2 regions of the Citrobacter braakii genome follow, and region 2 is predicted to be linked to the other one. Evidence: predicted binding sites of a transcription regulator. Region 2 holds the regulator's gene; the other holds the start of a gene.

Region 1 (14,638 bases), 260 kb from region 2:
GAATTTCCTGCGAGGCACTACGCAAAATAAAAAGGCCGAACGCGTCGGCCTTTTTGAATAGACGGGAGAATTACAGTAAACGACGCGCAGCTTCCACCACGATTTTCACCGCGTGGCTTTCTGTTTGTTTCATCGTTTCCGCATTAGGGATCTCTTGCTGAGTACGGTTCACGATAACACCCGCGACCATACCGGCACGCAGACCCTGGCTTGCGCACATGGTGAGCAGCGTAGCAGATTCCATTTCGTAGTTCATGACACCCATAGACTGCCACTCTTCCATTGAGCCTTTGAAACGGCTCACTACGCGACCAGAGAAGGTGTCATAACGCTCCTGGCCCGGATAGAAGGTATCAGAAGACGCGGTAACGCCTACGTGGGTGGTGGCGCCGATAGATTTCGCCGCTTCCACCAGCGCGGTGGTGCACTCGAAGTCCGCGACGGCCGGGAATTCCATTGGCGCGAAGTGCAGGCTTGCACCGTCCAGACGGACAGATGCTGTGGTGACCAGTACATCACCTACGTTGATATGTGGCTGAATGGCGCCAGTCGTACCGATACGCAGGAAGGTACGAATGCCCAGCTGTGCCAGTTCTTCTACGGCAATAGAGGTTGACGGACCGCCGATACCGGTAGAGCACACGATCACGGCTTTACCATCCAGCTCAGCACGCCAGGTAGTGAACTCGCGATGAGATGCCAGCTTAACCGGCTTATCCATCAGCGCGGCGATCTTTTCCACACGCTCCGGGTCGCCAGGGACGATAGCGAGCTGAGCCCCTTGTAAATCGTTCTTAGTGAGGCCGAGATGAAAAACATCAGACTTAGACATAAAAACTCCTCTGTGAATCGGTTTTGTCAGAAGAAGCAAAAACACACTTTACCGAAGGCATGAACATATTTTCGTGACAGTCATCACTATGATGTAAATCAATTGCATTCCATTACCATAAAATAGTGACTTGAATCACATAAATGATGCGATGTAAGGAAGCCCTGCACAAAAGATAGACCGTTTAAGGCAATGTGGTTCGTTGCATGTGTCTATAGTTAACAATGCGCTTTTTGGCTGAATATTTAAGGGTACGGAGAATACCATGACAACACGACAATCTGGCTTTGCACCTGCTGTATCTCCACCGACGTCTACCACGGTTCACACTCCGGATAACGCCATTATCGCCGGTGTAACGTCCATACCTTCACAAGGCGATGATATGCCAGCGTATCACGCACGACCAAAACAGTCCGATGGCCCGCTGCCTGTGGTCATTGTCGTGCAGGAGATTTTTGGCATTCATGAACACATTCGTGACGTTTGCCGCCGTCTGGCTCTGGAAGGGTATCTGGCTATCGCACCAGAGCTCTATTTTCGTGAAGGCGATCCCAATGACTTTGCCGATATCCCCACGTTGCTCAGCAGCCTTGTCGCCAAAGTGCCTGACTCTCAGGTATTGGCCGATCTGGATCACGTCGCCAGTTGGGCTTCTCGTAACGGAGGAGATGCCCACCAGTTGATGATCACCGGATTTTGCTGGGGTGGACGCATCACCTGGCTGTATGCAGCTCATAATCCGCAGTTAAAAGCGGCGGTAGCGTGGTATGGCAAACTGGTGGGCGATAAAACCCTCAACTCACCGAAACATCCTGTTGATATCGCGACCGATCTTAACGCCCCCGTTCTGGGACTTTATGGCGGCCAGGACACCAGTATTCCGCAAGATACCGTTGAAACAATGCGTCAGGCGCTGCGCGCCGCCAATGCAAAAGCGGAAATCGTGGTCTATCCGGATGCCGGACATGCCTTTAACGCCGATTATCGTCCGAGCTATCACGAAGAGTCCGCGAAAGATGGCTGGCTGAGAATGCTGGAGTGGTTCACACAATACGGCGGGAAGAAATAAACGTTAATTGCCCGGCGGCGACTACACCTTACCGGGCCTACAACTCTTGCTATTTCCTGTAAGCCGGGTAAGCGCTTGCGCTTCCCGGCCACCGGCACGGAATTACGCCTGACGCAGGTTCTGCGCGGCTTTGACCATGTTCGCCAGCGCGGCGCGGGTTTCCGGCCAGCCGCGCGTTTTCAGGCCGCAGTCCGGGTTGACCCACAGACGCTCGGCCGGAATACGCTGCTCGGCTTTCTTCAGCAGGGCTTCAATCCACTCCACGCTCGGGACGTTCGGCGAGTGAATATCGTATACGCCCGGCCCGATTTCGTTCGGATAGTCAAACTCTTCAAACGATTCCAGCAACTCCATATCAGAGCGTGAAGTCTCAATGGTGATCACGTCCGCGTCCAGCGCCGCAATGGAGTCCATGATGTCGTTGAACTCGCAGTAACACATGTGGGTGTGGATCTGGGTTTCATCCTTCGCCACCGCCGCGTTAATGCGGAAGGCTTCCACGCCCCACTCCAGATACGCCGCCCAGTCGCTGCGGCGCAGTGGCAGACCTTCGCGCAGTGCCGGTTCGTCAATCTGGATAATGCCAATACCCGCCGCTTCCAGATCCGCTACCTCATCACGCAGCGCCAGCGCAATCTGCTTAGCGATGGTTTCACGCGTCACGTCTTCACGCGGGAATGACCAGCAGAGAATGGTCACCGGACCGGTCAACATGCCTTTTACCGGTTTGTCGGTCAGCGACTGGGCATACTTCGCCCACTCCACGGTGATCGCTTCCGGGCGGCTGACATCGCCAATGACCACCGGCGGCTTCACGCAGCGAGAGCCGTAGCTCTGCACCCAACCATTCTGGGTAAAGACGAATCCGTCCAGGTGCTCGCCAAAATATTCCACCATGTCGTTACGTTCGGCTTCACCGTGCACCAGCACGTCAAGCCCCAGACGTTCCTGTTCAACAATCGCCTGTTTGATATGTTCCGCGATACCGGTGCGGTAGTTACCGGCATCCAGATTGCCCTTTTTGAAGTCCAGACGCAGGCCGCGAATTTCCGTGGTTTGCGGGAATGAACCGATAGTGGTAGTCGGCCATGCCGGCAGATTAAAGCGGGCACGCTGCGCTTCGGCGCGAACCGGGTAAGCGTTGGCACGTTGGCTGTCCTGGGCGGTGATCGCCGCCAGACGTTTTTCCACTGCGGCGTTGTGTACGCGGGTAGAGTGACGACGAGCCTGGATCGGTGCGCTCCACGCCACAATTGCCGCCGTATCACCGCTGTTCAACGCATCACGCAGCAGCGCCAGCTCGCCGCATTTTTGTAGGGCGAAGGCAAACCAGCTCTTCACTTCTGCATCAAGGCGAGTTTCCACGCTGAGATCGATTGGGCTGTGCAGCAAGGAGCAGGAAGAAGCTACCCACAGGTCACGTTTCCCGACGATATCTTTAATTTGCGCGTATTTTTCGCTGAGATCGGCACGCCAGACGTTGCGACCGTTAACCAGCCCCGCTGACAGCAACCAGTCGGCAGGCAGACGCTTGTGCAGCTCGGCCACATCATCTTTACCGTGCACGAAGTCAACGTGCAGCCCCTGCACCGGCAGCGCGGTAATGGTATCCAGATTTGGCGTTACGCCTTCGAAGTAGGTGGTCAGCAGCAGCTTCACCTGACCCGTCAGCGCGTCATACGCCGGTTTGAAGGCGTTCAGCCAAACCTGAGGCAGCTCCAGCACCAGAGCCGGTTCATCAATTTGCACCCACTCAATACCGCGTTTCGCCAGCTCAGCCAGCACCTGCTGGTAAACCGGCAGAATATCGTTCAACAGACTCAGGCGGTCAAACTGTTCGCCCTTCACTTTCCCCAGCCACAGGTAAGTTACCGGTCCCAGCAGCACAGGTTTCACCTTGTGACCGAGCGCCAACGCTTCATCCACTTCATCCAGCAGTTGGGTCCAGGTCAGTTTGAACTGCTGACCTTTGGTGAACTCTGGCACCATGTAGTGATAGTTGGTGTTAAACCATTTGGTCATTTCTGCTGCCGCCGCGGGCTCTCCGGTTGGTGCGCGGCCACGGCCAATGCGGAATAAGGTATCGATATCGACCGAGCCGTCTTTATTTTGATGACGAGCCGGAACGTTGCCGAGCAGCAGGCTGGTGGTCAGCACGTGATCGTACCAGGCAAAATCGCCCACCGGCAGCAGGTCAACGCCCGCCTGCTTCTGCTGATCCCAATGACGGGCACGCAGCTCGCGGCCAACGGTTAGCAAATCTTCACGGGAAGAATTTCCCGCCCAGTAGCTTTCTTGCGCTTTTTTCAGCTCGCGACGCAGGCCAACGCGAGGGAAACCGAGGGTGTGATTAAGTATTGTCATTTTTCTTCCTCTAATTATATGTAAATCCTATTGATTTTTAATTTAGGGAAGGTGGCAAGTTTATTCATCCCAGGAGCTTACTGAAGTAAGTGACCGGGGTGGAAAAATACAGCCAACGCACCATAAATTTAAAAGACGAAGGATTTTAGCCATCCAGATGTTTACACATCCATAATTGACAGTTACTGTATATTCCTCAAGCGCAATTTGTTCATGCCGAAGTGAAGGACTTTCATGATCGAGATTAAACACCTGAAAACGCTCCAGGCGTTGCGGAATAGTGGTTCGCTGGCGGCCGCAGCGGCGACGTTGCATCAGACCCAATCCGCCCTCTCTCACCAGTTCAGCGATCTGGAACAGCGCCTTGGCTTTCGACTTTTTATCCGTAAAAGCCAGCCTCTGCGCTTTACGCCGCAAGGCGAAATTTTGCTGCAGTTAGCAAATCAGGTGTTGCCGCAAATTGGTCGTGCGCTGCAGGCCTGCAACGAACCGCAGCAAACCCGGCTGCGGATCGCTATTGAATGCCATAGCTGTATTCAATGGCTGACGCCCGCGCTGGAGAATTTTCGTGCCAACTGGCCGCAGGTGGAGATGGACTTTAAATCCGGCGTGACGTTCGATCCGCAACCAGCGCTACAACAGGATGAGCTGGATCTGGTGCTGACATCCGACATTCTGCCGCGTAGCGGACTGCACTACTCGCCGATGTTCGATTTTGAAGTCCGCCTGGTACTGGCGCCGGACCATCCGCTGGCCAGCAAGACGCAGATCACGCCGGAGGATTTAGCCAGTGAGACGCTGCTTATTTACCCGGTGCAACGGAGTCGACTGGATGTCTGGCGGCATTTCTTGCAGCCTGCGGGCGTTAGTCCGTCGCTGAAGAGCGTGGATAACACCCTGCTGCTGATTCAGATGGTTGCAGCCAGAATGGGTATTGCAGCTTTACCACACTGGGTGGTGGAGAGTTTTGAACGCCAGGGCCTGGTGGTGACCAAAACCCTGGGTGATGGATTGTGGAGTCGGCTGTACGCCGCCGTGCGCGATGGCGAGCAGCGACAGCCGGTCACGGAAGCGTTTATTCGCTCAGCGCGGAATCACGCCTGCGATCACCTGCCGTTTGTACGGAGTGCGGAACGACCCACTTTCGATGTACCCACAGTGAAGCCACTATCACAGCCGCACCAATGATGAAGCTTGGCCAGTGAGGCTGTTGATGCCAGATAGCCAGGTTAACCAGCAGCCCGGCCGGCACATGCATATTGTTCATGATGCCCAGCGTACCCGCATCCACCTGGGTCGCGCCGTAGTTCCACATAAAGTAACCAATGCCGGACGCTGCCACGCCAAGAAAGACCAGAATTCCCCACTGTAGCGTGGTTGCAGGCATTTTCTGCGCATTCCCCAGCATGAACCAGGCCACGACCGCCACCATAAAGGCCCCCATATAAAACCAGGCAAAGGCGTTGTGCTGCGGCATTGGCCGCGTTTCCATCAGACGCTTGTAGCCCACCATGCCAATGGCAAAGCTGATATTGGACAACTGCACCAGCAGCAGGCCGGTCCAGAAGTGGCTGGTCACCTGATCGTAACGAATGATCCCCGCACCAATCACCGCCAGCAACGCACTGAAGGCGTAGCTCCAGCGCAGACGACGTCCGCTCATCAGGTCATAAATCAGCGTAATGTAGAGCGGCGTCAGCACGGTAAAGAGCAGCAGTTCTGAAACCGTCAGGTACAGATAGGCGTGAAAACTCAGCATATACATAATGCCAAGCTGCATGGCGCCCACCAGCATATACAGCGCGATGGTTTTTACGCTATGCCCACGGGTACGTAAAAACGGCAGGAACACCAGCGCCGCCAGCCCAACGCGCACCAGCACCGCAAAATAGCTATCGACATGACCGGCAAGGTACTCGCCAAACAGGCTAAAGGAAAAGGCCCACAGAATTGTGGTAATGATGAGTAACGCCACAATGGATGTCTCTTAACAAAAGGTACACCCATTGTAGCGAAGTTTTAAGTTGACATCTGGTCAACTAACGAACAAAAACATTACTGCAAAAACAGCTCACGCAGATAATGCGGCACGGCATCGTCGGCATTAAGACCAATGACTTCCAGTTCCGGATGCAGATCCTTCAGGCGCTGGTGAGCGTTGCCCATAATGCAGCCTTTCCCTGCCATGGAGAGCATTTCCGCATCGTTCATTCCGTCGCCAAAAGCGATGCAATCTTTCAGGCTGTAGCCCATCGCTTTCGCTACCGCTTCAAGCGCATGACCTTTCGATACGCCGCCAGCCATGACTTCAAGGCAGGTAAGCGTAGAGAAACTGACGTTGACGCGGTCGCCCCATCGAGCGTTAATCGCCTGTTCCAGCGGCAGCAGCCTTTCGTGAGAATCGGTGGTGAAAAACACCTTACTCACGCCTTCCGGCTCCAGTAGCGCAGGTTCAAACAGTGAATAGTTAAACACTGCTTCTTTGAAGAAGCGCATTTCGTCCGGGCGATGGCGGTTCATAAACCACTCATCATCACGATAAACGTTGGTCACGATGTCCGGGTTTGCATTCACTACGCCAAACAGGTCGCTGGCAATGTCGCGATCCAGGTTATGCGAAAACACCAGATTCCCGTCAGAATCATGCACACGCGCGCCGTTGGACGTGATCATGTAGGTTTTAATGCCGAGGTTATCGCGAATTTGCCCCACATCAACATGATGACGGCCAGTCGCAAACACGAAGTTAACGCCACGAGCGGTCAATAACTTCAGCGTCTCTTTGGCATAAGGGGACAGAGTATGGTCGGGAGAAAGCAGCGTACCGTCTAAATCAGACGCAACAACCTGATACATAAGAAAATTCAACCTCTAGGCAAAGCGGGTTCCGCTGGATGAGTTATGCTTGTCGAAAAATTCGACAATAGCGTTAAGCGCGACTGAGCGCATTGCGTCCTTTTCAAAAAGGATCTCATGGTACGCGCCTTTGATGACCAGCGGCTGCCCCCCTTCTACGGGATGGCCCGCTGCGGCGCGGAGTTCACAAAAACGATCGTGCATGCGGTTATCTACCACACGCTCTTCTTCGGCCTGAATCAGCAACGTCGGCGTCGCGTCGTCTCCTGCTCCAGCCAGAACCTGTTCGCCTGCCAGAATACCTTCACGTACCCAGTGGTAGGTGGGGCCGCCAACGCGCAGCCGTGGCTCATCCGCATAGAAGCGTAGATTGCGCCGATAGCGCTGTCGACTATGGGTTAACGCATTCATACCGAATGGCAGCGCCCGCCAGCGCCCGGTACCCATCGCATAACCTTCGCGGATCCGCGGATGCCCTTCAGCCCAGTCCAGAATGTGGCGTACCATCCAGTCGGGAAAGCGCATCACAATACCAAACATCGGCGCGCAAAGCGCGATGGCATCACACTGATTCGGGTGGCGCTGCAAGAATAACGTGGCTATCGCACCGCCCATTGAATGCGCCAGTATATAGCGCTTTCTCCACGGACCGGGTAGCACTTCCTGCTGCCAGAAGGCGGTTAAATCGTCGACATAGTCATTAAAGTTATCGACATGACCGCGATGCGGGTCCGAAAGCATACGCCCGGAACGCCCCTGGCCACGGTGATCGATAATGAGGACGTCAAAACCAGAATGAAACAGGTCATACGCCAGTTCAGCGTATTTCACGTAGCTTTCAATGCGTCCAGGACAGACGACGATGACGCGATCGTTTTTTTCTGCGTGAAAACGCACAAAATGGACGGGGATATCATCCACGCCCGTAAATTCCGCTTCTTCCCGCTGACGCCAGAAATCTGTCAGTGGCCCCATGGAAAAAGCAGCAAACGCGTTTTCTCTTGTTTCCCAGTCTTTTTGCTGCTGAAACATCGGGTATCCAGCCTCGCTGACCAAGTAAAATCGTTTTTTTCGCCGTCGCTGACACAACCTAACGGCAGTAGCGTATTGTGGCATAAAAATAGACAATCCGGGAGTTTCTCATGACCTTTGAATGGTGGTTCGCCTACCTGTTGACCTCTATTATTTTGAGCTTGTCTCCAGGCTCTGGCGCAATCAACACCATGACCACCGCCATCAGTCACGGTTATCGCGGTGCCAGCGCGTCGATTGCTGGTTTGCAGACAGGACTTGGCATTCATATCGTTCTGGTTGGCGTAGGACTGGGAACGCTATTTTCACGTTCGGTGATCGCATTTGAGGTGCTGAAGTGGGCAGGGGCGGCCTATCTGATTTGGCTGGGTATTCAGCAATGGCGGGCGGCGGGTGCTATCGATCTGAACACCATGGCGAATACGCAATCGCGCAGCCGCCTGTTCAAACGCGCTGTCTTTGTTAATCTGACCAACCCCAAGAGCATTGTTTTCCTTGCCGCCCTGTTCCCGCAGTTTATCCTGCCGCAGGAACCGCAGTTAATGCAGTACGTGGTGCTTGGCGTCACGACCATCGTGGTCGATATCATTGTGATGATCGGTTACGCGACGCTGGCCACGCGCATTGCTGGCTGGATTAAAGGGCCAAAGCAAATGAAAGCGTTAAACAAAGTGTTTGGCTCGCTGTTTATGCTGATAGGCGCCTTGTTAGCCTCGGCACGGCATGCCTGATGAAGGTGCCGGAGGCGCTTGCGCTTATCCGGCACGGAAGAAACTTAACGCGAAATAATCAGGTGGATACCGAAGCCCGCAAACAGCGCACCGGCAAAACCATCAATCCACTTCGCCAGACGCTGATAGCCACGACGCATTTTCGGCAATGCAAACAGGCTGGCGACTACGGTAAACCACGCCAACGTTTCCACGATGATCAGGGCAAAGATCCCCCAGCGTGCGCCCGTTCCCACGTTATCGCCAACGAACAATGAGAACACGGAGCCAAAATAGATAATGGCTTTAGGGTTCGCCAGGTTGGTCAGCAGCCCCTTCAAAAAGCTGCGTCCGCTCTGCGCCAGCTCAACCTGCGGAGTGGGAGTCGCAACATCCTGTTTTTTAAACGCGCCGCGTAGCATCTGATATCCCATCCAGCACAGATACAGCCCCCCGCCCACCATAATAATGGTGTGCAGCCAGGCCATTTTTTCGATAATCAGATGTAGGCCGAGCAGCGCTACACCAGCCCAGACCATGACGCCACAGGTAATACCCAGCACACCCATCATAGCTTCTTTGCGCGAACGGCTAACCGCTGTTTGAGAAACAAAGAAAAAGTCGGGACCAGGGCTCATCAGCGCAACGATATGCACCAACGCAACGGTGAAAAATAGCGTTAACATAAAAATGACTCGCGGGGGAAATAGTTCAGTGAGTCACCATCCTGGCACTTTTTTGCCTGGCTGACTACTCTTCGTCGTCACCATCAACGTGCGCGCGAATAAGCGCCATAAACTCTTTGCCAAAACGCTCAAGTTTACGCATCCCCACGCCATTAACGCTCAGCATTTCGCTCGGTGAAACCGGCATCTGCTCAGCCATTTCAATCAGCGTGGCGTCGTTGAACACCACATACGGCGGGATATTCTCTTCATCAGCAATGGCTTTACGCAGCTTCCGCAATTTGGCGAACAGTTTGCGATCGTAATTGCCACCGAAGGATTTCTGCATCGCTCGCGGTTTCAGCGCCACAATTCGCGGTACCGCAAGCTGTAGCGCAACATCACCACGCAGTACCGGACGCGCGGCTTCGGTTAGCTGTAACGCGGAGTGATGAGCAATATTCTGCGTCACCAGCCCAAGATGAATAAGCTGGCGAATAACGCTCACCCAATGTTCGTGGCTTTGCTCACGACCAATGCCATAGACCGGCAGCTTGTCATGGGCCAGCTCGCGAATTCGCTGGTTATTCGCTCCGCGCAGAACCTCCACGACATAACCCATACCAAAGCGTTGATTAACACGGTAGATAGTCGACAGCGCTTTGCGCGCATCCATGAGTCCGTCGTACTGTTTTGGCGGGTCGAGACAGATGTCGCAGTTACCACACGGCTCCTGACGCCCCTCGCCAAAATAGTTCAACAGCACCAGACGACGACAGGTTTGCGCCTCGGCAAACGCCCCCATCGCATTGAGCTTATGCCGTTCGATATCCAGCAGTTGCCCGGCAGGTTTCTCTTCGAGGCAACGGCGCAGCCATGCCATATCAGCCGGATCGTAAAACAGCATTGCTTCCGCAGGCAGGCCGTCACGCCCGGCGCGGCCGGTTTCCTGATAATAGGACTCGATGTTGCGCGGAATATCGAAATGCACCACGAAGCGTACGTTGGGTTTGTTGATTCCCATGCCAAACGCCACGGTCGCTACGACGATTTGCAGGTCATCACGCTGGAATTTCTCCTGCACTTCTGCACGTACAGCGTTTTCCAGCCCGGCATGATAAGCCCCGGCGCTAATGCCTCGGCTTTGCAGACGCGCGGCGGTGTCTTCTACTTTAGCGCGACTGTTACAGTAAATAATACCGGACTTACCGCGCTGCTCTTGCACGTAGCGCATCAGTTGATCGAGCGGCTTAAACTTCTCCATCAACATGTAGCGAATATTCGGGCGATCAAAGCTGCTGATCTGAATTAACGGGTCGTTGAGCCCCAGCAGACGCACAATATCCAGCCGGGTTGTCTCGTCCGCGGTCGCGGTCAGCGCGACAAACGGCAGAGTTGGGAAACGCTGACGCAACTGCCCCAGCGCGGCGTATTCCGGGCGGAAATCATGCCCCCACTGCGAAATACAGTGCGCTTCATCAACCGCCAGCAGCACCGGGTTCCAGTGCGCCAGATTTTCAAGGAAGTTATCCAGCATCAGGCGTTCGGGCGCAATGTACAGTAAGCGAATCTGCCCGCTACGACAGCCTGCCATCACCTCAAGCTGCTGCTCACGGCTTTGGGTGGAGTTCAGACACGCGGCCGCCACGCCGTTGGCAAGCAGTTGATCGACCTGATCTTTCATCAGAGAAATCAGCGGAGAAACAACAACGGTGAGGCCGTTAAGCAATAATGCGGGAATTTGATAGCACAGGGATTTTCCGCCACCGGTCGGCATAACGACCAGGCAGTCGCGACCAGCGATCACGGTATCAATGATTTCTTCCTGACCAGGGCGAAACTGTTGGTAGCCAAAGGTTTCCTGCAAAACCTGTTTAGCGCCCATTTCCAGATTCAACACTTCCGCCTGCGCCACATTAACCCCATTAGCCTGAAATAAAAACAGGCGCTATTTTCAGCGCCTGAGAGAGAAACTGCAATGATTAAAATACTCTCAATACCTGTCAGAAGATATCGTTAAGCATTACACCCACGCCAACACGGGTCTGATTGAAGTTGTAGTCAATCAGTGATTCGCCGTAGCCGCTGTAGACCTGGGTATAAAGACGCACATGCTTCGTAATGGGATAACTGGCCCCCAGCTCTGCGCCGCCGTAGCCGGTATTCCAGTTGTACTGGCCTTTCACACTGATCACCGCGTCACCCAGGTGATAACCCATTTTCAACTGATAGTAGCCCATATATTTGGTGATATCAGGGTTATCGTCAGTGCTGCCGATAACGTACCACGGCTTAACTTCCACCAGCCAGTTACCGTTTTCAGCCATCAGCCGGGTGTAAAGGCGGTTCCAGCTACGTGAGGTGGGGTCGGATCGACCATTGGAGTCATGGTTATAGCCCATTTCGACATCGCGGAGCGTCCAACCGGCAAAGCGATAGTCGGTGGCGAAACCGAGGAACAATTGCGGTTCATAGTTGGTTTCGCGAAACGGTGCAGACTCTTCACTGTTCGAAAGCTGCCACCAGGACTTCTGGGTATAGGAACCGCCGAGTACCGAGTTCGGGCCTAATATTCCGCGCCAGAGCGGAAACGCCAGGCTTAGCTGAAACTTAACCTCATCTTTGCGCGCATTTTCGGACCAGCTATAGCTGCTGATCGCCTCTTTGTTCATGTCGCTGGTATTGGTGTAGATGAGATAGTTGGTCTCATAAGGATAAAGCGTGAAAGGGTTGTCATGCTCCTGCAGCATGTTGGCGATGATACTGCCGCGAACCGCCGGTGCATCATGAATCTCTTTCACTGTCGCTTCCTGCGCATACGCGGTCAACGGCAGCATGACTGCTGGTAGTAACCATCCCAGAATCGCCCGCATCGGTAATGTTCTCCTGAACCAAAATATTGATGAATTGTATAATTATCTGGCAAGTATTCTACATACTTAGCGAGTTCCTCGTTAGTTATCCCGTCCTAAAGTAGAAAACAACAAATAATAAGCATAATATCAACATTTCATTAACCACTGAGATGTAGGGATCGTATGTCTGCCGTACTTACTGCTGAGGAAGCGCTGAAGTTAGTGGGTGAAATGTTTGTCTATCATATGCCGTTTAACCGGGCTCTGGGTCTGGAGCTTGAACGCTATGAGAAAGAATTTGCTCAATTAGCCTTTAATAATCAACCGATGATGGTCGGCAACTGGGCGCAAAGCATTCTGCATGGCGGCGTGATCGCGTCGGCGCTGGACGTTGCCGCTGGGCTGGTGTGCGTTGGCAGTACGCTGACCCGCCATGAGACGATCAGCGAGGACGAACTGCGTCAGCGAATGTCACGTATGGGGACAATCGATTTGCGCGTTGATTACCTGCGCCCAGGGAGAGGAAATCGCTTTACCGCCACCAGTAGCCTGCTGCGGGCGGGGAATAAAGTCGCCGTTGCGCGCGTGGAACTGCATAACGAAGAACAGCTTTATATTGCCAGCGCAACCGCCACTTATATGGTGGGGTAAGCGCTCAAAAAAAGGTAAACTGCTGTTACATTTCTGAAATGAGTTTTCCCGATGGATGCTAAACAAACGCGGCAGGGCGTGTTACTCGCTCTTGCTGCTTATTTTATTTGGGGTATCGCTCCTGCCTACTTCAAGCTGATTTACTATGTCCCGGCGGATGAGATCCTGACGCATCGCGTCATCTGGTCATTTTTCTTTATGGTGGTACTGATGAGCATCAGCCGCCAGTGGTCGGGCATCAAAACGCTGCTACAAACGCCAAAGAAGATCTTCCTGCTGGCGCTCTCTGCAGTGCTCATCGGTGGAAACTGGCTGCTGTTCATTTGGGCGGTCAATAATCATCATATGCTGGAAGCCAGCCTGGGCTATTTTATTAACCCGCTGGTGAATATTGTGCTGGGAATGCTTTTCCTCGGCGAGCGCTTTCGTCGCATGCAGTGGCTGGCGGTACTGTTAGCCGCCTGCGGCGTACTGGTACAGCTGTGGACCTTCGGATCGCTGCCAATCATCGCGTTGGGCCTGGCGTTCAGTTTTGCTTTCTATGGTCTGGTACGCAAGAAGATTGCCGTCGAAGCACAAACCGGCATGCTGATCGAAACCCTGTGGCTTTTACCCGTTGCGGCCATCTATCTGTTTGGCATTGCGGACAGCCCAACCAGCCATATGGGGCAAAACCCCATGTCGCTCAATCTGCTGCTGATTGCTGCAGGTGTCGTGACCACCATTCCGCTGCTGTGCTTTACCGGCGCGGCGACCCGTCTGCGTCTGTCCACGCTGGGTTTCTTCCAGTATATCGGACCCACGCTAATGTTCCTGCTGGCCGTCACTTTCTACGGTGAAGTTCCGGGAGCGGATAAAATGGTCACGTTTGCGTTTATCTGGGTGGCGCTGGCAGTTTTCGTGATGGATGCGATTTATACGCAACGACGGGTACGTCGGAGCTGAAGAAGTGCCGGATAAGGCGTAACCGCCATCCGGCACAGCCATTACAGCCAGTTCTTGCGCTTAAAGTACAGATACGGTGCCAGACCCGCGAGCATCATAAAGACAATCGCCCCTGGGTAACCGAAGCTCCAGTGCAGTTCCGGCATGAACTCAAAGTTCATCCCGTAGCTGGAAGCCACCAGCGTCGGCGGCAGGAACACCACAGAGACCACCGAGAAGATCTTGATGATGCGGTTCTGCTCGATATTGATAAAGCCCATCGCCGCCTGCATCAGGAAGTTAACCTTCTGGAACAGTGATTCGTTGTGCGGCAGCAGGGATTCGATATCGCGCAGAATCTCGCGCGCCTGTTCCAGCTGACTCCCCGGCAAACGCGCTTTACGCACCAGGAAGTTCAGTGCGCGCTGGGTATCCATCAGACACAGGCGGACCTTCCAGCCGATATCTTCCAGTTCCGCCAGCGTCGAAAGCGCTTCGTCATATTCATCGCCCTGACGCCCTTCCATGATCACACGGCTGAGTTTTTCCAGGTCGCTGTAGATGTTTTCGATCTCATCCGCCAACTGTTCAATTTTAGTTTCGAACAGGTCGAGCAGCAGCTCGTAAGCGTTGCCATCCACCATCGCCTGATTACGCGCACGCATGCGGTACAGGCG
Region 2 (14,638 bases):
CTGTGGCAACGGTTTATAAGTGGAGTTAGAAGCGCGTAAAATACGAATACCGCGAATACCCACATCTCGGGCGGCGGTAATGTCATTATCAGAGTCGCCGTAGAACATACGGATATTTTTATCCTGCAGCCACTGCGTTTTCGTATTCTGGCCCGGCTTATCACCGGCAAAAATGACCGGGTTCATATTGCCGGCCGGGATGTGAAAGTTATCGGACAGCGTTTTCGACACCGTTTCGGTCTTCGTCTGGCTACGCCCGGTTACGAAAAAGATGCTGTCGCCGCGACGCACGTGCATATCAATCAACTGACGCGCCACTTCTTTCGGAATGCTGAATTCGTCCCAGCCATTGTTCATTTTTTCCCAGAAGGCCGGATTTTTCAGGTAATCCTCACTGTCCGGAGAATACGTTTTTTTTCCGCGCCAGAAGCCTGGGCTGGAAAAGAGGACGGTGTCATCGATATCAAACCCGACGGCCATCGGCGGGCGTCCGGTCAGGCTGTTTTCAATTTGTGCCACGGAGACCCAGTGAATGGGTGCCTGCTCAGCGAGTTTTGCAACGTTGGTGCCTGGATTAAGCTGAGAGGGAGAGGAAACTAACGCCTGGGCCGGCTGATTTAGCGTGAACAATAAACAAATGGCACTCAGTGCCAACGTAAACTTGCGCATATTTTTCCCTAAGTAGTCAGTTAGTTATCATTTTTTTATTAACAACTGGTCAAAAAACTATCTGACCTTACCCCTTAGGGGGAGGGAAAGGAAGGATTTTCTCTGGTTTTGTCCTGGAAAAAGAGCATGATCACATTGGAAAACAGACCAAAAGCACGGTGAAAGAAAGTAGGCCGGATAAGATGATTACACCTCAATCCGGCAATACAATGCCTGATGGCGCGACGCTTATCAGGCCTAAAAACCCGGTTACATGACGGCGGCAAATGCCTTCGCCACCCGCTGCACGTTACCGTGATTCAACCCGGCCACGCACATACGACCGCTGGCTATCAGGTACACACCGAACTCATCGCGCAGGCGATCGACCTGAGCAGCGCTGAGCCCGGTATAGCTGAACATCCCGCGCTGTTGCAGCAGGTAATCAAAGTTACGACCAGGGATCTCCGCATTCAATACGTTAACCAGCGCCTGGCGCATCGCCAGAATACGGGTACGCATCTCTTCGACTTCCGCCAGCCAGTTGGCTTTCAGCGCGTCATCACCCAACACCGCGGCCACGACCTGCGCACCAAAGTTTGGCGGGCTGGAATAGTTACGACGCACCGTCGCTTTTAGCTGCCCCAGAACGCGGCTGGCGGCATCAGCGTCTTCACAGACCACTGAAAGTCCGCCGACACGTTCGCCGTACAAAGAGAAAATCTTCGAGAATGAGTTGCTGACCAGTGCAGGCAATCCGGCGCTGGCAATGGCGCGGATCGCATAGGCATCGTCTTCCATTCCGCCGCCGAAACCCTGGTAAGCAATATCCAGGAACGGGATCAGATCGCGAGCTTTCAGGATCTCAATGACACCATCCCATTGCGCGGGAGTTAAATCCGCACCCGTCGGGTTATGGCAGCATGGATGCAGCAGTACGATGCTGCGCGCCGGTAAGGTGTTCAGCGTGGCCAGCAGGTCGTTGAAACGCACGCCATTGGTGGTGTCGTCATACCAGGGGTAAGTACTTACTTCGAACCCAGCACCTTCAAAAATCGCGATGTGGTTTTCCCAGGTCGGATCGCTGACCCACACGGCAGAATCAGGGAAATAGCGTTTCAGGAAGTCTGCGCCAACCTTTAGCGCACCGGAGCCGCCCAGCGTCTGAATCGTTGCGACGCGCTGCTGCTGGAGAACCGGATGCTCTGCGCCAAACAGCAGCGGCGCAATAGTATGGCGATAAGTGTTCAGGCCTTCCATCGGCAGATACAGCGAAGCGCCATGCGGTTTGGCATTCAGTCGGGCTTCCGCTTCTGCCACCGCTTTAAGCTGAGGAATAATGCCGTCTTCGTTGTAGTACAGACCGATGCTGAGGTTCACTTTGTCGCTACGTGAATCGTCTTTGAAACGCTCCATGAGCGATAAAATCGGGTCGCCAGCGTAGGCGTCAACTTTTTGAAACACGTGTGGTTCTCCAGGTTTACAGGCAGGGGTTAAGAACACAATAAACCGGAAGCGGGAGAAGATCGAGAGGATGTTGAGAGGAATATTGCCGGATGGCGGCGTAACCGCCTTATCCGGCACATCATGAACTTAATCGATATACTTCATTGCCACCCTTGAGGTCAGGCGCGTGATAAGTTCGTAAGCACTTACTTTCGTCATTTCAGCAATGCGTTCAACGGGCAGGCCTTCACCCCACAGGATAACCGAATCGCCGGCTTTATCCTGCGCCTCGGGACCTAAATCGACGCAAATCATATCCATCGCGACGCGACCGACGATCGGCACTTCACGGCCATTGACCAGTACCGGTGTCCCAGACGGTGCAGCGCGCGGATAACCATCGCCATAGCCCATCGCCACCACGCCCAGACGCGTGTCGCGCTCGCTCAGCCAGGTTCCACCATAGCCAACCGGCTCGCCCGCTTTGTGTTCACGCACCGCAATCAGGCTGGAAGTCAGCGACATCACCGGCTGGCAGCCAAAATCAGCACCGATAGAGTGGTTTTCCAACGGCGATACGCCATACAGAATCAGCCCCGGACGCGCCCAGTCGAAGTGAGACTGCGGCCACAGCAGAATACCACCCGACGCGGCGATCGAACGCTGACCCGGTTTACCTGCGCAAAAGCTATTGAAGATATCGAGCTGCTTTTCGGTCGCACCGCACTCAGGCTCGTCCGCGCGCGCAAAGTGGCTGACGATATTGACCGGCTGGCGCACGTTTTCGCATTGCGTCAAGCGCTGATAAAACGCCTCGGCCTGCTCCGGACGCACGCCCAGACGGTGCATTCCCGTGTCGAGCTTCATCCAGACGGTGACCGGTTCAGCCAGTACCGCGGCTTCCAGAGCTTCAAGCTGCTCCTGGTTGTGGACGGCAGTATGCAGACGCTGCGCGGAGATAGTCGGCAGATCGGAAGCATCAAAAAATCCTTCCAGCAGCAGGATGGGCTGCGTGATCCCTCCCGCTCGCAACCGCAGGGCTTCTTCAAGACGAGCGACACCAAAAGCGTCCGCATCGGGGAGCGTTCGCGCGGTCTCTAACAGACCATGGCCGTAAGCGTTCGCTTTCACGACCGCAACCAGTTTACTGGCTGGAGCCAGTTCACGCAGACGTTGCAGGTTGTGTCGCAGAGCGCGGCGGTTAATGACTACAGTTGCCGCTTGCATTTGTATTCCTTGATAAGTATTTGCTTGAGTAACCTGATTCAGTATTGTTATTCGTCGTCGTACTGCGGGCCAGCATAGTTATCGAAGCGCGACCACTGACCGTTAAACGTCAGGCGCACCGTACCGATCGGGCCGTTACGCTGTTTACCGATAATGATCTCGGCGATGCCTTTCAAGTCGCTGTTTTCGTGATAAACCTCATCACGATAGATAAACATGATTAAGTCGGCATCCTGCTCGATGGAGCCGGACTCACGCAGATCCGAGTTGACCGGACGCTTATCGGCGCGTTGTTCCAGAGAGCGGTTAAGCTGCGACAGCGCCACCACCGGCACATGCAGTTCTTTCGCTAACGCTTTCAGCGAGCGGGAAATTTCAGCAATTTCCAGCGTACGGTTGTCGGAGAGCGACGGCACGCGCATCAGTTGCAGGTAGTCGATCATGATAAGTCCGATACCACCGTGTTCGCGGGCGATACGACGGGCACGTGAGCGCACTTCCGTTGGCGTCAGGCCGGAGGAGTCATCAATATAGATGTTTCGTTTCTCCAGCAAAATACCCATTGTTCCGGAAATTCGCGCCCAGTCTTCATCATCCAGTTGACCGGTACGGATTTTGGTTTGGTCTACACGTGAGAGTGAGGCCAGGGAACGCATCATGATCTGTTCTGAGGGCATTTCAAGACTAAAGATAAGAACCGGCTTATCTTGCAGCATCGCCGCATTTTCGACGAGGTTCATTGCAAATGTCGTTTTACCCATCGACGGACGCGCGGCGACGATAATTAAGTCTGACGGCTGCAAACCAGCAGTCTTTTTATTGAGGTCGTCATAACCGGTGTTGACCCCGGTGACACCATCGTGTGGTTGCTGGAACAACTGTTCGATACGCGCGACGGTAGCGTCGAGCACATCGGTAATATTTTTCGGACCTTCGTCTTTGTTGGCGCGACTTTCAGCAATTTTAAAGACGCGGGATTCCGCGAGGTCCAGCAGATCTTCACTGGAACGGCCTTGCGGATCAAACCCGGCTTCCGCGATCTCGTTCGCCACCGAAATCATGTCACGAACAACGGCACGTTCGCGGACAATATCCGCATAGGCACTAATGTTCGCTGCACTTGGCGTATTTTTAGATAACTCAGCCAGGTAAGCAAAACCGCCGACGCTGTCCAGTTGTCCCTGAACTTCCAGCGATTCTGCGAGCGTGATCAGATCGATGGGTTTTCCCATCTCCTGCAGGCGATGCATTTCGGTGAAGATGTGCCGGTGCGGTCGGGTATAAAAATCTTCCGCCACCACACGCTCGGCCACATCGTCCCAGCGTTCGTTATCCAGCATTAAACCGCCCAACACCGACTGTTCCGCTTCAATCGAGTGCGGCGGTACTTTCAGCCCGGCGACCTGGGGATCGCGCTCACGAGCATCAGTCTGTTGTTTGTTGAAGGGTTTATTTCCTGCCATAGTGAATGGAGTTACCGAGATAATGATTGGGTCGAAAGATTACCACATTTCTTTTGGAGGAAGCATGGCAACACGTATTGAATTTCACAAGCATGGTGGCCCTGATGTACTCAAGGCTGTGGAGTTTACGCCCGTAGACCCGGCGGAAAATGAAATCCAGGTCGAGAACAAAGCGATTGGGATCAACTATATCGACACCTATATCCGCAGTGGTCTTTATCCGCCGCCTTCTCTACCCAGCGGTCTGGGTACCGAAGCCGCAGGCGTGGTCAGTAAAGTCGGTAGCAAAGTGACGCACATTAAAGCCGGCGATCGCGTGGTTTACGCTCAGTCTCCCCTGGGCGCCTACAGCTCAGTGCATAACGTCCCGGCTGATAAAACCGCTATTTTGCCCAACGCTATCTCGTTTGAACAAGCTGCAGCCTCATTTCTTAAAGGGCTCACCGTTTTTTATCTGTTGCGTAAGACCTATGAAATTCAGCCCGATGAACCATTTTTGTTCCATGCGGCAGCAGGCGGCGTCGGTATGATTGCCTGCCAGTGGGCAAAAGCATTGGGTGCGAAGCTGATTGGCACCGTCGGTAATGCGCAAAAAGCGCAAATTGCGCTGCAGGCCGGCGCATGGCAGGTCATTAACTATCGTGAAGAGAGCATTGTAGAACGTGTAAAAGAGATCACTGGCGGTAAAAAAGTGCGGGTGGTGTATGACTCGGTGGGGAAAGATACCTGGGAAGCCTCACTGGATTGCCTGCAGCGCCGGGGGCTCATGGTCAGCTTTGGTAATGCTTCCGGACCGGTGACTGGCGTTAACTTAGGCATTCTGAATCAGAAAGGTTCGCTGTACGTGACTCGCCCTTCACTCCAGGGTTACATCACCAACCACCATGAATTAACCGAAGCCAGCAATGAGCTTTTCTCGCTGATTGCCAGCGGAGTGATCAAAGTGGATGTCGCACCGGGCCAGACGTTCGCACTGCACGACGCGCAGCATGCTCATGAAGTGCTGGAAAGCCGGGCCACACAGGGGTCGAGTTTGCTGATCCCGTAACGCCCTCATTTCCGTTAAATAATTCAAGCCGCCAACAAACCTGCGGTTTGAATTATGAAGGGGCAAGAAAGAATTAGGGCTTCCCGTAGGAAGCCCTTTCTTTTTTTAGTTCGGCTGTATGTAGGGTACAGCTCGATGAATTCGTTAACCTGGCAATAGTGACAGATTTGATAATCAATTCCTATTTGCTTCTAAAGGCAATGTTGCAGGTTGTGACACACCGCTCAATACCTTAGTAAAATCGGCGGTTATTGCGCTGATACTGTGGGACTTTTGGCGCTTTTATCGCCTTGATAACCCACACCACGGCAACGGCCAATAACAGCCAGGGCAACAGTTTAATCATCAACGCAAATAGTCCGCCCAAAAACATCACCACAGTGGCTACCACCAATGCGGCCAGCACTCCCAGCAAAGATACGCCGGTGACCATCAGCATTATAAAAAATCCAATCACAAAAAGTAGTTCCAGCATGGCTCTCTCCCGAAATGAAATACTCTCCACAGCTTTACAAGAAACATGCCAAAATTAATATATTGATTTATAAAGCAAACGCCCCGCGACGAAGCGCAGGGCGTGGTGAAATTCACTAACTTTTGGTGAAAACTTAACATTTGTCTGCCACCAGCTTCAGCGCATGTTCCAGAACCTCAATATCTGCCCCGGCTTTATGCGCATTTTCGCTCAGATAGCGACGCCACTGCCGTGCCCCAGGAATCCCCTGAAACAGTCCCAGCATATGGCGCGTGACATGCCCCAAATAGGTTCCTTTACTCAGTTCACGCTCAATATATGGATACATCGCACGCACTACGGCGACCGGATCGGCATCTTCGCTGGTGACAGCAAAAATCTCGCGGTCAACGGACGCCAGAATGCCTGGGTTTTGATAAGCTTCGCGCCCCACCATCACGCCATCCATATGTTGCAGATGGATTTTCGCTTCTTCCAGCGATTTTATGCCACCGTTGATCGACATCGTCAGATGCGGAAAATCGCGCTTTAGCTGATAAACACGGTCATAATCCAGCGGTGGGATTTCGCGGTTTTCTTTCGGGCTTAGCCCGGACAGCCAGGCCTTGCGGGCGTGGATGATAAACATCTCACATTCACCGTTACCGGAGACCGTGTTGATGAAATCGCACAGGAATTCGTAGCTGTCCTGGTCATCAATACCGATACGGGTTTTCACCGTTACCGGAATCGATACCACATCGCGCATCGCTTTGACGCAATCAGCGACCAGTTGCGCATTCCCCATCAGACAGGCACCAAACATTCCATTCTGTACACGGTCGGAAGGGCAACCCACGTTGAGGTTAATTTCGTCATAGCCCCGTTGTTCAGCAAGCTTTGCGCACTGCGCCAGCGCAGCCGGATCGCTCCCGCCCAGTTGCAAAGCGACCGGATGTTCTTCTTCGCTATACGCCAGATAATCGCCTTTACCATGAATGATCGCGCCGGTGGTTACCATCTCCGTGTAGAGCAGCGTCTGGCTGGACAGTAAGCGCAAAAAGTAGCGGCAATGTCTGTCCGTCCAGTCGAGCATCGGCGCGATAGAAAAACGATGAGCGGGAAAAGCGGTAGACTGAGATTCAGGCAGCATGGCGAATATTCAAGCATCCGGTTAAAAAAGGGGCGCTACTATAGCATAGACCGTTACGATAGTGAGCCACATCCTCGCGGTTCCCCCTCCCTGCTCCCCGACAAGCGCTATTTACGCCCCGGTTTTCCGTCGTGAGATCCAAAAAACTGCGGCGGATGGTCGACCCAACGGTCCTCACGCGTGGCGGCATAAACCGGATTAAGCGGATAATAAATACGATTGTATTTTTTGTTCGCCTCACCCACGACCAGCAGACGAACCTCTTCACTGGTGTTATTGATAAAGGTGTGACACACGCCGGTGCCCGCCGGGAAACCGACGCTGTCGCCCGGCTCCAGCTTCCATAAATAACCGTTAATCCAGGCTTCAGGATATCCCTCCAGCACATAGATAAACTCTTCCTCATCACTTTCAGCGTGCGGATACGAGGTGCGTCGGCCCGGCGGCAGGCGCTCATGATGAATGCCGAGTCGCCCTAACCCCAGCTTGCGGGCAAGCGGCGCACCTATGGAAAACAGCTCATCGCTGTCGGGATAGGTGGAGTCATCAGCCCCCTCAACTTCACGCCAGTGACGAATACAATCGGGTCTTTTCATGATTATTTTCCAGTATTGCGATGGGTCAGGTATAGCACACCGCGGTGGATCTCGGTGTTTTAAACAGAACATGTTAAAGTAAGGGATTAACCTTGCACGCAAATCGAGGCGCCAAATGGACAAAACCACCACGCAGGAGTTATTGGCTCAAGCTGAAAAACTCTGTGCGCAACGCAACGTACGGCTTACGCCACAACGCCTCGAAGTGCTGCGCCTGATGAGCCTGCAGGAAGGCGCAATCAGCGCTTACGACCTACTTGACCTGTTGCGGGAAACCGAGCCGCAGGCCAAGCCGCCGACCGTGTATCGTGCGCTTGATTTTCTGCTGGAACAAGGGTTTGTGCACAAGGTGGAATCCACCAACAGCTATGTGCTTTGCCATCTGTTCGATCAGCCAACTCACAGTTCCGCAATGTTCATTTGCGACCGCTGTGGTGTGGTAAAAGAAGAGTGCGCGGAAGGCGTGGAAGACATCATGCATACGCTGGCAGCAAAAATGGGCTTTGCCCTGCGACATAACGTTATTGAAGCCCACGGACTATGCCCGGCCTGTGTGGAGGTTGAGTCATGTCGTCACCCTGGCGAATGCCAGCATGACCATACGATTCAGGTGAAGAAGAAAGTTGGGCGTTAAGCGGGTGGGAGAGCGTACATCCTTGTACTCTCAGGAGGGAAGGGTTAATTACCAGCGGTAATCATTACGTTTTTCCCAATCGGTCACTTCTTTCTCCGCCTGATCTTTCGCGTAACCGTAACGCTCCTGGACTTTACCGACCAGTTGGTCACGTTTACCTTCAATGACCGTCATATCATCATCGGTCAGTTTGCCCCATTGCTCTTTCACTTTACCTTTAAACTGCTTCCAGTTACCGCCGACTTCGTCTTTATTCATCATCAAGTCCTCATCGTTAGGTTGTGAATAGCGAGAGTGCCATGTCCAGACACATGCTGTTTTTGCTGGACGTGAGAATAAGTGTAGTCAGGGATTCTGGGTTTTATTTACTATTCGGAATTTTTAACCATCCGTTCAGGCAAACCAGGTTCCATTACGCCAGTGACGCCGCCAGATAAAGGCCAGGGAAAGCCCACGCAGCGCGAGAAAAACGGTTAACGCCAGCCACAAACCATGATTTCCCAGCAACGGTAAAGCCAGTAGCGTTAATGCGAACCCTGCTGCGGCAACGGCCATACTGTTGCGCATTTCTGCAGCCCGTGTCGCTCCAATAAACATACCGTCGAGCAGATAACACCACACTCCCACCAGCGGCAAAACCACCTGCCAGAAAAGATAGCGATCGGCCAACAGTTGGATTTGCGGCAGCGAGGTCAGCAGCGCAACAATCTGCTCGCCAAACAGGGCGTAAACCAGCGAAAACAGAATAGCCACAATACCGGACTGTCGACAGGCCGCCCGCCAGACATCAAGCAACTGGCTGCCATCCCTCGCCCCATAGGCCTGACCCGAATGCGCTTCCACAGCATAGGCAAATCCATCCAGCGCGTAGGCGGTAAACGTCAGCAGAGTCATCAGAACGGCGTTAACCGCGATGATGTCGCCTCCCAAACGCGCGCCCAGAACCGTAATGGCCCCAAAGCAGAGCTGTAGCAGCAGCGAACGCAGCATGATGTCGCGGTTGAGCGCCAGTAAACGACGGAAGTTGCCACGCCACGCCAGCTTCAACATTGCCAGCGAAATTCCACGCATATGCAGGACTTTGCGTACCATCATCAGGCCAATCAGCAGCGTGGCATATTCGGCAATCACCGTCGCCAACGCCGCCCCCTGCACGTTCATATGCAGGCCCATTACCAGCCATAAATCGAGCACAATGTTGAGAATATTTCCGACAATCAACAGGATAACTGGCGCGCGCGCATACTGAACGCCAAGCAGCCAGCCGAGCAGCACCAGATTCGCCAGCGACGCGGGTGCGCTTAACCAGCGGATTTCCAGAAAACGTCGGGCCTGCTCCAGTACCGCCTCACTTCCGCCGACAATGTGCAGAGCCAGATCGATAATCGGCGTACGGAACAGTGCGATAAGCAGCCCCGCGCCCAGCGCCAGCAATAGCGGCTGCACCAACGCGCGCGCCAGCGCCTGCGGATTTTTCGCGCCAAATGCCTGCGCGGTAAGGCCGGTGGTACTCATGCGCAAAAAAAGCAGCAGCATAAAGAGAAAGCTGGTCGCCGTGGCGCCAACAGCAACGCCGCCAAGATAGACCGGACTGTCCAGATGACCAATCACCGCGGTGTCCACCAGTCCCAACAGGGGAACGGTGATATTGGAGAAGATCATCGGTAAGGCGAGGTGCCAGAGTGCTTTATCAGAAGAGGTAAAGAAAGGCATACAGGAGAGCCTGAGAAGAAGTTAGATATACTGAAAAAAGATGCTGTGTAGGCCCGGTAAGCGTAGCGCCACCGGGCAAGTTGCCGGATAGCGACGTAAACGTCTTATCCGGCCGACAGGTAATCAACAGAAAATTACAGCCATTCACCGTTACGAATGACGCCTACCGCCAACCCTTCAATAGTGAAGTTTTGCTCGCGCAGGTCGACAACAATAGGTTTAAATTCGCTGTTTTCAGGCAGGAGTTCAACCTTGTTGCCCTGCTTTTTCAGGCGCTTAACGGTGACTTCGTCGTCGATACGGGCAACAACAACCTGACCGTTACGCACATCCTGAGTTTTATGCACAGCCAGTAAATCACCGTCCATAATACCGATGTCTTTCATCGACATACCGCTAACGCGCAGCAGAAAATCGGCGTTCGGTTTGAACAGTGAAGGATCGACCTGATAGTGGCCTTCGATGTGCTGCTGCGCCAGCAGTGGCTCGCCTGCCGCTACGCGTCCGACAAGCGGTAACCCTTCTTCTTCTTCCTGCAGCAGTCGAATACCGCGCGATGCGCCGGATACAATTTCAAGAACGCCTTTACGCGCAAGCGCTTTCAGGTGTTCTTCAGCGGCGTTTGGGGAACGGAACCCCAAACGCTGCGCGATCTCCGCACGCGTCGGTGGCATACCTGTCTGGCTGATGTGATCCCTAATGAGATCAAACACCTCTTGCTGCCTGGCCGTTAACGCTTTCATTCCGCCCCCTGGGTGTATATACAGTTATGCTGTGAGTATATACAGCTAAAGGTGATTTTGGAACCGCAAACTGCACAAAAAACAGGAGATTTATGCAGTTGTGGAATCTTTATCGCAAATGCGACCACAACAGGATGCCCCAGGTGATCAGAGCGACAAAAATAGACAGCAATACCGCTGCCGAGCCCATATCTTTCGCCCGACCGGAAAGTTCGTGATACTCAGAGCCAATACGGTCAACCACCGCCTCAATCGCACTGTTGAGGATTTCAACGATCATCACCAGCATCACGGAACCAATCAACAGCACGCGGGTAATGGCGTCGACGTCCAGCCAGCAGGCGATGGCTACGCCCAACAGTACGGCAACGCTTTCCTGGCGGAATGCCGCCTCATTGATCCATGCGGCGCGAAAACCTTTCCAGGAATAGCCTGCAGCTTTGATAATTCGGGTGAATCCAGTGGTATTATTGGCCATCAAAAAGAACCTTTTTACATTATTAGCGTCAATGTCATTGTAACGTTACCCCGTTTGTTTCAGGGTGTGGCAAAGCAGCGCGAAGTATGACCGGATACACCAGAAATTCACTAAACTTTCTGATATCCTTGCAGCGCATTTGCATTATTAACCAGAGGCTTTACATCGTTTATGTCCGGCTGGCCACGAATTTACTACAAATTACTGAATTTACCATTAAGCGTCCTGGTAAAAAGCAAGTCTATTCCGGCAGAACCTGCCCCGGAATTGGGGCTCGATACTTCGCGTCCCATTATGTACGTCCTACCGTACAATTCAAAAGCAGACTTGCTGACGCTGCGTGCCCAATGTCTGGTGCACGATCTCCCGGATCCCCTGGAACCGCTGGAGATAGACGGAACTCTGCTGCCGCGCTACGTGTTTATTCACGGCGGCCCGCGCGTGTTCACCTATTACACGCCGAAAGAAGAGTCCATTAAGCTGTTCCATAACTATCTCGACTTGCATCGCAGCAATCCAGACCTGGATGTGCAAATGGTGCCGGTTTCGGTGATGTTTGGCCGTGCGCCTGGGCGTGAAAAAGGCGAGGTCAATCCGCCGCTGCGCATGCTGAACGGCGTACAGAAATTCTTTGCTGTGTCCTGGCTGGGTCGCGACAGTTTTGTCCGCTTCTCCCCATCGGTCTCCCTGCGTCGCATGGCGGACGAACACGGTACGGATAAAATCATCGCTCAGAAGCTGGCTCGCGTGGCGCGCATGCACTTTGCTCGTCAGCGTCTGGCCGCAGTCGGCCCGCGCCTCCCTGCCCGCCAGGACCTGTTCAATAAGCTGCTGGCCTCAAAAGCTATCGCTCGCGCGGTAGAAGATGAAGCGCGCAGTAAAAAAATCTCCCACGAAAAAGCGCAGCAAAATGCCATTGCGCTGATGGAAGAGATTGCCGCCAACTTCTCCTACGAGATGATTCGTCTGACAGACCGTATTCTGGGCTTTACCTGGAACCGTCTGTATCAGGGGATTAACGTTCACAATGCGGAGCGTGTACGTCAGTTGGCGCACGATGGGCACGAAATCGTCTATGTTCCGTGCCACCGCAGCCATATGGACTATATGCTGCTGTCGTACGTTCTGTACCACCAGGGGCTGGTTCCGCCGCACATCGCTGCCGGTATCAACCTGAACTTCTGGCCAGCAGGTCCGATTTTCCGTCGTCTGGGCGCGTTCTTTATTCGTCGTACCTTCAAGGGCAACAAGCTCTATTCCACCGTTTTCCGCGAATACCTGGGCGAGTTGTTCAGCCGCGGCTACTCGGTTGAATACTTTGTCGAAGGAGGCCGTTCACGTACCGGGCGTCTGCTCGACCCGAAAACCGGCACGCTGTCGATGACCATTCAGGCGATGCTGCGCGGCGGTACGCGTCCGATTACCCTCGTACCCATCTACATCGGCTACGAGCACGTAATGGAAGTGGGCACGTACGCGAAAGAGCTGCGTGGCGCGACGAAAGAGAAAGAGAGTTTGCCGCAAATGCTGCGTGGCTTGAGCAAGCTGCGTAATCTGGGTCAGGGTTATGTCAACTTTGGCGAACCGATGCCATTGATGACTTACCTCAACCAGCATGTACCGGAGTGGCGTGAATCGATCGATCCTATCGAGTCCATCCGTCCGGCCTGGCTGACGCCGACGGTGAATAGCATTGCCGCCGATCTGATGGTACGCATTAACAATGCAGGCGCGGCCAATGCCATGAACCTGTGCTGTACCGCGCTGTTGGCCTCCCGCCAGCGCTCTCTGACCCGTGAGCAACTGACTGAACAGCTCGACTGCTATCTGAGTCTGCTGCGCAACGTGCCGTATGCGGCAGATTGTACGGTTCCTGCGCAGAGCGCCAGTGAATTGATCGACCATGCCTTACAGATGAATAAGTTTGAGGTCGAGAAAGACACCATCGGTGACATCATCATTCTGCCGCGCGAGCAGGCGGTATTGATGACCTATTACCGCAACAACATTGCGCATATGCTGGTTCTGCCTTCGTTAATGGCAGCCATTGTGACTCAGCATCGTCGTATTTCACGCGCCGCGCTACAGCAGCATATTGATGCGCTGTATCCGATGCTGAAAGCAGAGCTGTTCTTACGTTGGGAGCGTGATGAACTCACCGGAGTGATTGACGAACTGGCCAGCGAAATGCAGCGCCAGGGACTGATCGCCCTGAACGATGACGAACTGCATATCAATCCGGCCCGCTCCCGTACGCTACAGCTGTTGGCGGCAGGTGCTCGCGAGACGTTGCAACGCTACGCCATTACCTTCTGGCTGCTGAGCGCGAACCCGTCTATCAACCGTGGCACGCTGGAGAAAGAGAGCCGCACCGTGGCGCAACGCCTCTCCGTACTGCACGGCATTAACGCGCCGGAATTCTTCGATAAAGCCGTGTTCAGCTCTCTGGTGCTGACGCTGCGTGACGAGGGATTCATCAGCGATACCGGAGATGCCGAACCGGAAGAGACGATGAAGATCTATCAGATGTTGGCCGAACTGGTCACGTCAGATGTGCGTCTGACCATCGAGAGTGCCACACAGGGCGAGTAAGCATAAAAAAACCGGTCGAAATGAAATGACCGGTTTTTTATTTTGCAGGCTAAGCCAAACTCAAAAATGCCAGTAGCTCATCGCCAGCCCTAAGAACAGCACCAGACCGACGTAGTTATTGTTCATAAACGCTTTAAAACAGGCATCACGCTCGCGATTGACGATCAGTTTCTGCTGATATACAAACAGCGCGCCGGCCACCAGCAGAGACCAGTAATAACCCAGTCCCAGCCCGTTTAGCCAACCCACCAGCGCCATCAGCACCAGTACGCCCACCTGCAGGATACCAATGATCAGCTTGTCGTTTTGACCGAACAGAATCGCGGTCGATTTAATGCCGATCTTCAGGTCATCATCGCGGTCAACCATCGCATATTGGGTGTCGTAGGCCACCGCCCAGAGAATATTGGCAAGGAACATCAGCCAGCAGCTCAGCGGTACGG

Evidence for each region. The regulator LexA, encoded in region 2, represses DNA repair genes until DNA is damaged. The targets are predictions, from matches to a motif close to TNCTGTATGTACATACAGNA.
Region 1: metR (HTH-type transcriptional regulator MetR) is a predicted target of LexA. The motif match lies at 4,452-4,471, and genes of this name have one in related genera.

The regions. Positions count from the first base shown of each region.
Region 1 covers NZ_CP045771.1:877,445-892,082, forward strand. The annotation lists gene udp (uridine phosphorylase) at 71-832, opposite strand; gene GFC06_RS04015 (dienelactone hydrolase family protein) at 1,098-1,904, shown strand; gene metE (5-methyltetrahydropteroyltriglutamate--homocysteine S-methyltransferase) at 2,007-4,268, opposite strand; gene metR (HTH-type transcriptional regulator MetR) at 4,503-5,456, shown strand; gene GFC06_RS04030 (carboxylate/amino acid/amine transporter) at 5,344-6,243, opposite strand; gene yigL (sugar/pyridoxal phosphate phosphatase YigL) at 6,324-7,124, opposite strand; gene pldB (lysophospholipase L2) at 7,140-8,156, opposite strand; gene rhtB (homoserine/homoserine lactone efflux protein) at 8,267-8,887, shown strand; gene rhtC (threonine export protein RhtC) at 8,932-9,552, opposite strand; gene recQ (ATP-dependent DNA helicase RecQ) at 9,617-11,446, opposite strand; gene pldA (phospholipase A) at 11,535-12,404, opposite strand; gene yigI (acyl-CoA thioesterase YigI) at 12,570-13,037, shown strand; gene rarD (EamA family transporter RarD) at 13,089-13,982, shown strand; gene corA (magnesium/cobalt transporter CorA) at 14,024-14,638, opposite strand, start outside.
Region 2 covers NZ_CP045771.1:617,552-632,189, forward strand. The annotation lists gene aphA (acid phosphatase AphA) at 1-669, opposite strand, end outside; gene tyrB (aromatic amino acid transaminase) at 919-2,112, opposite strand; gene alr (alanine racemase) at 2,242-3,321, opposite strand; gene dnaB (replicative DNA helicase) at 3,369-4,784, opposite strand; gene GFC06_RS02845 (quinone oxidoreductase) at 4,849-5,832, shown strand; gene pspG (envelope stress response protein PspG) at 6,065-6,307, opposite strand; gene dusA (tRNA dihydrouridine(20/20a) synthase DusA) at 6,441-7,439, opposite strand; gene GFC06_RS02860 (cupin domain-containing protein) at 7,547-8,035, opposite strand; gene zur (zinc uptake transcriptional repressor Zur) at 8,151-8,669, shown strand; gene GFC06_RS02870 (CsbD family protein) at 8,718-8,927, opposite strand; gene dinF (MATE family efflux transporter DinF) at 9,063-10,382, opposite strand; gene lexA (transcriptional repressor LexA) at 10,517-11,125, opposite strand; gene GFC06_RS02885 (diacylglycerol kinase) at 11,235-11,603, opposite strand; gene plsB (glycerol-3-phosphate 1-O-acyltransferase PlsB) at 11,775-14,195, shown strand; gene ubiA (4-hydroxybenzoate octaprenyltransferase) at 14,256-14,638, opposite strand, start outside.